Regions from separate parts of the Shewanella sp. FeAMO genome, predicted to be linked through region 1. Evidence: predicted binding sites of a transcription regulator. Region 1 holds the regulator's gene; the other holds the start of a gene.

Region 1 (5,471 bases):
GGCCAGATTGGCAAACAGGGTGAGCATGGTGTTGAGCAGCGAGTTATCCATCACCTTGGACAAGGCGCCGACCAATACCCCCATATTACCGCCCTGGGCAATAATGGCGCCGAATTCACCGCGGGAAATATTACCCATGGTTGCCACCAGCCAACACAGGTAGATAGCCAAGGCGATAAAGGTGCCGACAAAAATCGCCTTGATTATGGTGCCCGGCTGTTTGCCGTAGTATTTCACCAGAGACGGCACATTGCCGTGGTAACCAAAACTGGCCAGACCGAAAGGAATGGCTGCCCACAGATATGAGCCATAGCTGCTCTCGCCATCAGGTAGCAGCAGCTTACTGGTATCAACGCCGATCAACAGATTGCCTATCGCCAGAAAGAAGCTGATGATCATCCCTCCCAGCATTATGGTAGTGATCCGATCCACGGCCTTGGTGCTGATAAGCACCACCAGTGCCAGCACCAGGGCAAACACCAAGGCGGCAAAGCTCTGCGGCAGGCTGATATCCATACCTTCCAGGCTATGATTGACTATGGAGCCGCCGCCACTGATATAGGCATAAGTGAGAATATAGAGCACGAAGGTTATCGAAGCGCCGTTAAGCACCCGCCAAAACTGCCCCAGGGTCTCCTTGGTGAGGGTGTCAAAGCTGGCACCGGGTTCAAAATGTAGGTTGGTTTCCAGCAGCAGCAGCCCGGACATGAACATGCAAAACCACACCCCCAGCAGCATAAGCACAGAATAGCCAAACCACATGCCGGCGCCTTCTACCGGCAGGGAAAACATCCCGGCACCGACCGTGGTCCCGGCGATGATCATGGCGCCGCCCAGCAAAGACGCCTTGGCAGGCGCCGCATTCATATGATTGGCCATCAGGCCTCCTGTTCGGCGGCGACGCTGTCGACTATGGTTTGCTTGACCTGTGGACGCAGCAGCTGGTTGGCATAATCCCGGGTTCGCTCTATATCATGGCGGGTATCTTCCTTGGTGAGATACCCCAGCTCTTTGAGCTTGATACTCAAGATGCCGTAGAGTTTCTTGTCGTAAAACTCGGGGGCCGTAATCCCATGCAGCGCGCCCAGACGACTGGCCAATTTATGGCTTTCGCGCTCCAAATCGCCACGCTCAATACCTGGGTGAGCGGCCAGCAAGTTAAAGATGATGGCGTAGCGCTGTAGGGTTTCGCTCATGGTTTCGGCCAACAGCGCCAACGGATTTATCCCGGCTTCCAGCACCCGGAAACCATTGGCTTCTTCGGCGACCAAACCTTTGGCAATGAAACGATCCAGCAGCTGATCGGCATAGGCACTGACATCGGCCTTACCCATAAACAGCTCGGCCTGCAGCAGAGGGTAGAAATCCTCAAGCACCGCCTGCATCTGAGCGCGGCTGCACTGCTCCAGGCGCACCAGGCAGCTGGCCAGCAAAGAAGGCACCATAAACAGGTGAATGATGTTGTTGCGATAGTAAGTCATGGTTACCGCAATCGACTCGTCGATTGAGATGATATCGCCCAGTTCATCTTCCTGAACCGTGAACTTATTCAGCTCCAGACCTTGTTGCAGCAACTGCTTACCGTCGCCCTCAGCTACAGAAGTGTACTGGGTATATGGCACTTCCTTGAGCAGATCCAGATACAAGTCCAACTGACGTTCCAACTGGCTTCGCTCCAGCGCATTCTGCTCTGATGACAAGAGTACCAGGCTGGTAAGAGTCACGGCGCTGGCAGCGGCGGCATCGTTGATATGAGTCATCACCCTATTGGCCAGAGTATTAACCGCCGGGGTCAGCCAGCTGGGTTTCTGCTCGGGATCGGCCGCCACTTCTTCGCGCCAGTTGGGCGCCGCTTCACTGAGGAAGTTTTGCAGCGTCACAGGCTCACCAAAGTTCACATACCCCTGACCGAAATTGCCCAGCTTACGCAAGGCGCCAACCACCTGCCAAACAGATTCTTTCTGCTTTTTCTTGCCGCTGAGTTCTTTGTGGTAAGTGGCCACTTCCATGACATGGTCGTAGCCCAGGTACACGGGCACCAGAGTCACCGGCCGTTCAATGCCCCGCAGCACAGAGTTGACTGTCATCGCCAGCATCCCTGTCTTGGGTGACAACAGCCGCCCGGTACGAGAGCGGCCACCTTCGGTGAAGTATTCGACCGAATAGCCTTTGGCAAACAGCTGATCCAGATACTCGCGGAACACAGCGGTATAAAGCTTGTTACCGTTGAAGCTGCGGCGGATGAAGAAAGCACCACCGCGGCGGAACATGGGCCCGGCGGGCCAGAAGTTCAAGTTGATACCGGCGGCTATATGGGGCGGAACCATACCCTGAAAATAGAGAATATAGGAGAGCAGCAGGTAATCCATATGACTGCGGTGGCAAGGCACATAAACTATCTCATGCCCATCGTGGTGCAGCTGGCGTATCTGCTCGGCGCCCTTGATGTTGATCCCCTTGTAGAGCTTGTTCCACAACCAGGTGAGGATCCGCTCGGCAATACGCACCAGGCTGTCGGAATAGTGGGCAGCAATCTCATCGAGGTATTCTTCCGCCATCTCCCTGGCTCTAGCCTCGGGGATCTTCTTGGCAGCGGCCTCTTCTTTAATCGCCTTTTTCAGCGTTTCCGAACGCAGCAACTCATTGAACAGAGCCTGACGGTTGGGCAGCACGGGCCCAGTCATCACCTTGCGTTGCCGGCGGAAATGTACCCTGGCCACCCGTGACAACTTATGGGCAATAGCCTTGTCGGTCCCATGTTCATCGGCCATCAGCCGCAACGACACGGCATTGGAAAACTGCACAAAGTTGTCGCGCCCCAGAAACAGGATCATCAGAAACTTGCGCAGCCAAGTGGGATTTTCCCGCTCAAATACGGCGGCACGCATGCTGTCATCTTCCTTACCCGGAGTGCGGCCCCAATAGAGGCTCACTGGCACCAATTGAATATCCAGTTGTGGATTGGCCTGATGCAGGTTCAGCAGAGAAGTGAAACAGCTGAGAAATGGCTTGTTGCTCTTGCGCTTGCCGAATAGGGGCTTGGCTCCTTCCAGGCAGACGACTCGGGGAACGGTAATATCATCAACCTTGAGTGCCTCATAAGGACAAGGCAAACCAAACTTACGGGTGACTTCCGCCAATGCCGCAATATCACTGACAGATTCCGTCTTCATTACATAGGCCATCGGCTTAGCCGGATCCAGGTTCAAATCGGCGAAAGGATCCTGAGGCACCACAGTGGTATGCACCAGCTTGCTTTGGAGCCAGCGAAGAGATTTAAACCAGAATGAATCTTGTTTGGACATGTTTTTTTCAGTGTCTGAGCCACAATCAATAGCCCAATAGAATACCAGAATTTCCTGAACCTTAGCTAGGGAAGGTGCGAACCGGCCCCGGCAGTTCCTCTGGCCAATGCCTTGAACTCCCCATGCTGCATGGGCCAAGCCGTTAAAACCAAAGCACCGAATGGCTTACTTAGCCACTCCCTAAAAGTTTCAGTTTTGGTTAATACTTGCACTGATAAAAATACTGTATATACTAACAGGTACTGTATGAAAAAACAGGAATCACCATGAGACCACTGACACCGCGCCAGGCACAGATTCTGGAACTGATTAAACGCAATATAGCCGACACCGGCATGCCGCCAACCCGGGCCGAAATTGCCACCCGGCTGGGCTTCAAGAGCGCCAATGCCGCCGAGGAACACCTCAAGGCATTGGCCAAGAAAGGCTGTATTGAGATCATGCCAGGCACCTCTCGTGGTATTCGCCTGCCTCATGATGAACAAGCGGAGTCAGAAACAGGCTTGCCCCTGATTGGTCAGGTTGCCGCCGGTGAACCCATACTGGCTCAGGAACACGTTGAGCAGTATTACCAGGTCGACCCTGGCATGTTCCACCCCAATGCCGACTTTCTGCTACGGGTACGCGGCGACAGCATGAAGAACATAGGTATTCTCGAAGGTGATCTCCTGGCGGTTCACAAGGTACAGGAAGCCCGTAACGGTCAAGTCGTGGTGGCCAGGGTTGAAGACGATGTAACTGTGAAACGCTTTGAAAAGAAAGGTAATGTGGTTTATCTACATGCCGAGAACGAGGCTTACTCCCCAATAAAAGTCGACCTGACTTTCCAGCCATTGACCATTGAAGGACTGGCGGTAGGGATAATACGCAATGGAGACTGGCTATGAGCATAATGACTGGCAACGCCCCAAGACACCCAGGCCTGTGGACAGACACCGGTATTGCCGGCAATCAGCCTTGGCAACATACCGGTATCTCCAGCTTGGCCAGCCATAGCCAGGGACGTCAGGAATTATTGCGCCTCTGCCCTCAATTGGCGCAATTGAGTCAACAGGGACGCTGGATAGTCTTGATTAACGCCCCGGCCAGCATAGGTTACAAAGAAACCTTAGCAAGGGCCGGTGTCAGAATGGATAGAGTACTCTTGGTGCGCACCAAGGATGAAGTAGAAGCCTTGTGGGCAACGGAAAGAGCCCTGACCAACGGCACCTCCAGTGCAGTGATCAGTTGGATAGACAGCCTGGATGCCCGTGATAACCGCCGATTGCAGCTGGTCGCCCGTAACGCCAGAGCCATGGGCATAGTGTTGGAAACGGGACAGCAGGCGAAAGAGGTGGATAACCACCTCAACGAACTTACCCACTCCATCCATTGATTGTGTTTAAAGGCCATCCCTGGGATGGCCTTTTTTCTGTGCCTTTTTGGTGCAATGCCTTCCCCTGTCAATCGGCGGCAAACCGCGCAGCTCTGCTACTCACACAGAATTCACCTCTGGATTAACAGACGCTTTTTTTTCATATAGTTAGAAAACATCGTGATCTTGATCAATATTTAATCTACAAGTAATGTAAGAACAACGATTGTGTTATCTCCATGCAATTCGTCGTAGGTTGACCGCCCCATTTCGATTCATAGCGAGTGGTGCCGTCGCCGGAAATGCTGAGTATATTCAGCGGTAAGTGCAACAGTGGTCACCACCTGTATACCTAGAGCTAAGTGAAACCGCCGCCGCACTTTGAAGTCATCGTTGCTTTTTTGGGAACTGAAGAGTTTGCATAGAGCAAAGACTTACTGTGTGACTCTTCTTTGTAGTTGCGAATGCAATTGACAGAGGAGATGTCTTGTGAAGCAATGGCTGTGTGTTTTGCTGACCTTGTTGTGCGTCAGCTTGTTGTCTCCAGGCGCTCAGGCAGATATGCCCTTGAATATGACTCAAGGGGTAACTGAGATCAGTGGCAAGGTGTATCACCTGCACATGATAATTCTTTATATCTGTTGCGCCATAGGTTTGGTCGTATTCGGCGTGATGATCTACGCCATGATCAACCATAGGAAGTCCAAAGGGGCAGTCGCGTCCCAATTCCATGAAAGTACCAAGGTAGAAATTGCCTGGACGCTTATCCCCTTTTTAATCCTGATCCTGATGGCAATCCCCGCAACCAAAAC
Region 2 (5,471 bases), 1.4 Mb from region 1:
CGACTGTTGTCCAGATAACTGGATGCCTGAGTCTTATAGACACTGTATTCGCCAGCAGACTTTTCCGTCAGCGGCGCGTAAGTCACCCTGGTCTTGACTCCAAATCCGTCGGTAATCCCCTTGATGGTATTGTGATATGCATGGCTTTTATGGGTTAACCTTTGCCATTGACCGTTACTGAGAGAGACAATATCCAGCTTTCCACGACCATCAATATCCGCGAAATTTAATGGTTGATCGGACAGGTCATTGATTGCGCCATAAGTGGTCCATGAAGTTAACTCGGGGTTGGAGTGATACACCAGTGCCTGATTCAGCGTATGCTGAACCACCATTTCGGCTCTGCCATCACCCGCAATATCGATAAAATAGGTTTTGTACTTCTGAGTATCGGAAGTGGTAATGCCCGTATCGATTCGAGGCAAGAAACCATTGCCATCTGACAGTTGAATAAACCATTTATTATTATGGACATAGGCAATATCCGACAAGCCATCACCATTGAAATCGGCACTGCGTAGGGTATTGGCGATGTTGATATTATTGTATGGCCCCCGGTAAATTTTCTGCCGTCTTTGATAACTGGAGCCGGTCGAGACATAAAGATTCCAATACTCGTAATCACTGACAGACCAAGTACCTCTGATGTCCATCCGGCATTCGTTTTCGGTCACTCCCGAAATCACTTTGCCGCTACCGGAGATACACACAGCTTCCCGCTCTCTAACCTCCAACATAAAGTCGGTGAGTCCATCACCGTTGATATCCATAAAGGAGCTGCCAAAACCTCGACTGGAATGCCACTGGTGAACGCTGGTGTTGTGCCCAACTTCAGTACTGGGGAAGCTATAAAGACTTTGCGCCGCAGCAAAACTTCCATTTCCCAAGTTGCGATACCACTTGATGGCGCCACCATCGATGAAGATGATGTCCTCCAATGCATCACCATTAACATCGGCAACCAGCGCCTTGCCTTCAAGCCCGATAGCCTTGAGCCCCAAATCCTTGAGCGTGTAATTCACCACACGCTCAACATCCTCACATAGCTGAGTACCACGGCCATTTGGCTCACACACAGTGTGCTGATAAGTGGAGGGTTTAAAAGACAGAATTTGCCAATTGGTGGTTTCACTGTTGGCCACCAGCAAGTCACGCTGGCCATCACCATCATAGTCTATGGTTTGGGCATAAGCCGCCTTACCGGCACCGGTCGAGGCCATCGCCTGTTCAATACCCGACTGAATACCACGCTTGTACCAACGCCCGTCCCGTACATAAACGATATCTGATAAACCGTCACCGTCCATATCAAAAAACTTGGCGGTGTCGTTGTTACCGGACGGAATACTCAACGCCCGTCTGCCGGAAAAGGGCTGATAAGCAGGGCCAGCAGACGCACTCGCCTGTCTGTCCCACTCAAAGGTTATCGGTGTACTGCAGTCGGTTTGGGTTTGACCAATACAGGCTTTAACCTGCTCAAGGTAATCATGCTTATCACTGGAAGTCGCCTTGTGATACGTCAGGTAATAGGTTTTGTCGACTTCGTCATCCAGCCTCACCTCAATCTTTTGCAGTTGCTGCTTTATCGCAACAGAGGTGCCATAGGAATAACCATACTTAGGGTAACTGAGGGGGGTATAGATAAATCTGACCTGATTATAGGGAGCCTCACCATTGCTGTGCCCGGCATAATCGATGCTTTTCAGGTATTGCTCACCAGCGGTGTTTTCATAGTGATAACTAATGTAGTTACCTACGGAGTCCTCAATGGCCTTCAGACTCCAATGATAAATCACATCACTGTTGTTTTGAGATACGGACCGATAACCATCTCCGGATGATGAGGTGCCATTCACATCCAGAAACTGCTTCCCGGAAACCTCATCCACATCGCCATAGAAATAGGTGTCTCCCGATTTGGTTTCAACCTTGAAGGCCGCTGGACCGCCGCCAGGCGCCTGGCCAATCACAGTCACCACAGAGGCATCATCCAGCTCCTTACGGTACTCGGCGCCATTTAGACTATGGGTTCCGGCGGTTAAAACCAGACGAGCACCGTCAAAGCAGTAACTGTCCTTGTTGGTAAGCTCTACACCTTGTAAATAGCCATCCTGTTCAATGGTTTTTGGGCAGCGGCTGATGGCGGAAAGCCCTTGAAGCCCCCACCCCAATCCCATAATGGTTTCTCCGCCACCTGATGAATAACTCAGCTCTACGGCGGGCTTTAACTTGCCTCTGGCTGCGGGAGTATCTATGGGGATGGTATATGTTGCCGCACCTTGCTCACTAACCCGAAAAGAGCCACTTAAAGGGACGCTGGATGAAGCAAATACATTGTTTTGGGTAGCAATAGAGAGCAAAAAAAGGGAAATGGGGAGCCCGTACTTCATATAAAACACTCCATGTTTTAATTATTATCAATAGTCCCAAAAAAAACGGGTTAAGCCAACTTAAAGCAAACTTTTTGTTATCCAAACAACCTACCACAAAAACCAAACATTAAAATAATTAACTTTTACATTACCAATCTTCAGGTGTTACTCAGAAAGCTCAAAGAGTTAAGAAGGATACAAACAGAAACACTCACCAAGAAAACGCGAAAATTCAAAGAATATTTCCCATCAAGCAAGTTAAATGCTTCTTATAAAACCATCACCACATCAAATCGATTTAAAACTTATTACAAAGATCTCAAAACGTAACTAAGTAGAGCCCATTAACTCTAATATAGAAATCTATTAAAAATAGATTTTGGTTTTTTAGAATTTGAAATTTGTAGGGGTTCAACAGAAAGCTTGTATCGAGCTTATAATTACGTATATACAGTAAGACTTACACTGCGACAGTGGCAAGGTATCGCCAGCTATGCTTGTGAGTCGAAATACGCTGAAAACCTGCTATAGAGAGCCCATATGGAACAGAAATGGAGCTTGTTTATCCCCTCGCTGAGTGCAAACCGTCAATTGGGGATTAGAAAGCCAGGTCCAACTGCTGCAAAGCTTCCTCTGCCGGTGAGTGGCTGTCATCCTGGCTGACCAGCCCGGCAGCCACCCCCAGCAGACGGATGCCTCGGCCGTTGGCTCTTTGCAGTGCCTGGGTCAGCAATTCATCCAGCAGGCGCACAGATAACTCACTCGAGCGGGTTTCTATAGTGGTCTGTTTAAAGTCACTGAACTTGAGTTTGACTACCAGCTTATGAATTTGCCTGTCTTTGGCTCCGCGCTCCAGACGGCGGGCCAACTCCTGCACCAACTGTGGCATTACCTGGCGACACTGGGCCAGGGTATGAATATCCTCTGCCAGCGTGGTTTCTACCCCAACAGACTTGCGCTCTCGGTTGATGGTCAGTTCACGCTCGTCTATCCCCTGAGCCCTTTCATAAAGCAAGGTACCAAACTTTCCAAACCGCTGTTGCAACTTGGCCAGCGGCACCTTTTGTACATCCGCACAAGTATGCAGCCCCATATCGGCCAGCTTCTGAGCGGTGACCTTACCGACGCCGGGGATCTTGATAAGCGGCAGGTTTTTTACAAACTCAGGCAGTGCCTGTGGCGTGACCACATACTGGCCGTTGGGCTTGTTGAGATCCGATGCCACCTTGGCGAGAAACTTGACCGGGGCGATACCTGCCGAAGCCGTCAGGCCGGTTTCCGCCAGGATATCGGCGCGAATAGCCTCGGCAATGAGGGTGGCCGAGCCTTGGTATAATGAGCTATCGGATACATCCAGGTAGGCTTCATCCAGCGACAGAGGTTCAATCAGTGAGGTATAGCGGGCGAAGATGGCCCGGATCTCTGCCGAGACTTCCTTATACACAGACATGCGCCCGGGGATCAGCAGCAGCTCCGGGCAAAGCTTTAACGCATAGGCCGAGGCCATAGCAGAGCGAACGCCGAATTTACGCGCCTCATAATTGCAGGTGCTTATCACCCCGCGTCTGTCACTGCTGCCGCCGACGGCCAGAGGTCGGCCACGATATTCTGGAAAATCACGCATCTCCACCGCGGCAAAATAGCAGTCCATGTCGATATGTATGATCTTTCTCAAGCTTGCTTTCCGGATCTCAAAGGGCTCGGTCGAGCCGGACACAAACAGAGTACTGTATAAAAACACAGTTAACAAGCCAGGATAACGAAAAAGCAGATCAATCGAGAGCAAAAAAGGAGAGCCAGGGCTCTCCTTAATGGATTTAAAGCTCGTCTTAATCGATGCGGAACTGACCTATGTTGCGCCCCAGAGCCGTGGCCAACTGTTGGAATGCCTGCATCTGATGTGACAGCTCTTCGCTGGCGCTCAGGGATTCATCGGAGCGGCCACGAACATTTTCAATGTTGCAGGCCACTTCTTCGGCCACCACAGCCTGCTGGCCTATCGCCGCAGTGATCTCCATGGTTTGCAGCTGGATGGCATCCACTGCCGCGGTTATTTCTGTCAGTGCCCGCTCAACTTCCAGAGTCAGGCTTTGGCCCTGGTTGGCCTCCCTGACTCCGGCTTCCATCACCTGTTCGGCTTGTTGTGCCTGTTGCTGCAGAGTCTGGATAATACCCTGAATATTGGTCGTGGAGTCCTGAGTGCGGGATGCCAGGGTGCGCACCTCATCGGCCACAACCGCAAAGCCCCTTCCCTGCTCGCCGGCGCGAGCCGCTTCAATGGCGGCGTTGAGTGCCAGCAGATTGGTTTGTTCGGCAATGGCGCGGATCACACTGAGCACCTCGCCTATCTCCTCTGAGCTGCTTCTGAGCGCCCGAATAACCCCCGCAGCCTGGTTGACCTGAGTGGAAAGTGAGTGCATTCCCTGACTGGCCTGCTGCACCACATCTGCGCCGTTTCTGGACTGCAACAACGCCGTCTCGGAAAACTCGGCGGCTCGTTGGGCGCTGGTCGCCATCTCCTGGCTTGTGTGGGCCATTTCGGTAGCGGCTGTGGCCACTGAGGCAATTTCCTGTTTCTGGGCACTGACAGAGGCCAGTGCGTTGTCACACACCTCAGCCGCGGCGGCAACACCATTATCCACCCGACCACTGAGTTCACGGGTTTCCAGCAACAGACTCTGCACCTTGGCGGCAAAACGGTTGAATGCCGCGCCGAGACGCCCAAGTTCATCGGCGCGGTTGATTTCAATGCGGCGTGACAAGTCGCCCTCACCCTCGGCGATATCTTCCATGGTGTGCAGCAGGCTATTGAGATTACGCCGAAACGGCAACATCATCAGGAAAACGGTTAACGCCACCAGTAAAATAATCCCCACTGAGACCAGGCTGGTTTGCCAAAGGCTTTGCTTCACAGGTGCCTGAAACACTTCATTGGGCAACATGAACCCCAAATACCAGCGCACCTTGGGATAATCACCGCGAATGGCAATGTAGCTCACTCGCTGCAACTCTCCCTGATAAGTGACTTCGGCAATACCGGCATCCCGGGTTTGCATTTCACGTTTCAGTTCACTGAAGCCCTGATTGTCGCCGCTGAGA

The links. The regulator LexA, encoded in region 1, represses DNA repair genes until DNA is damaged. The targets are predictions, from matches to a motif close to TACTGTATNNNNATACAGTA.
Region 2: dinB (DNA polymerase IV) is a predicted target of LexA. The motif match lies at 4,098-4,117, and genes of this name have one in related genera.

What each region holds. Positions count from the first base shown of each region.
Region 1 covers NZ_CM132201.1:92,279-97,749, reverse strand. The annotation lists gene mtr (tryptophan permease) at 1-879, opposite strand, end outside; gene plsB (glycerol-3-phosphate 1-O-acyltransferase PlsB) at 879-3,305, opposite strand; gene lexA (transcriptional repressor LexA) at 3,572-4,192, shown strand; gene ACWAU4_RS00430 (cell division inhibitor SulA) at 4,189-4,680, shown strand; partial or broken gene coxB (cytochrome c oxidase subunit II) at 5,149-5,471, shown strand, end outside.
Region 2 covers NZ_CM132201.1:3,637,060-3,642,530, forward strand. The annotation lists gene ACWAU4_RS16345 (FG-GAP-like repeat-containing protein) at 1-2,390, opposite strand, end outside; gene dinB (DNA polymerase IV) at 2,971-4,047, opposite strand; gene ACWAU4_RS16355 (methyl-accepting chemotaxis protein) at 4,202-5,471, opposite strand, start outside.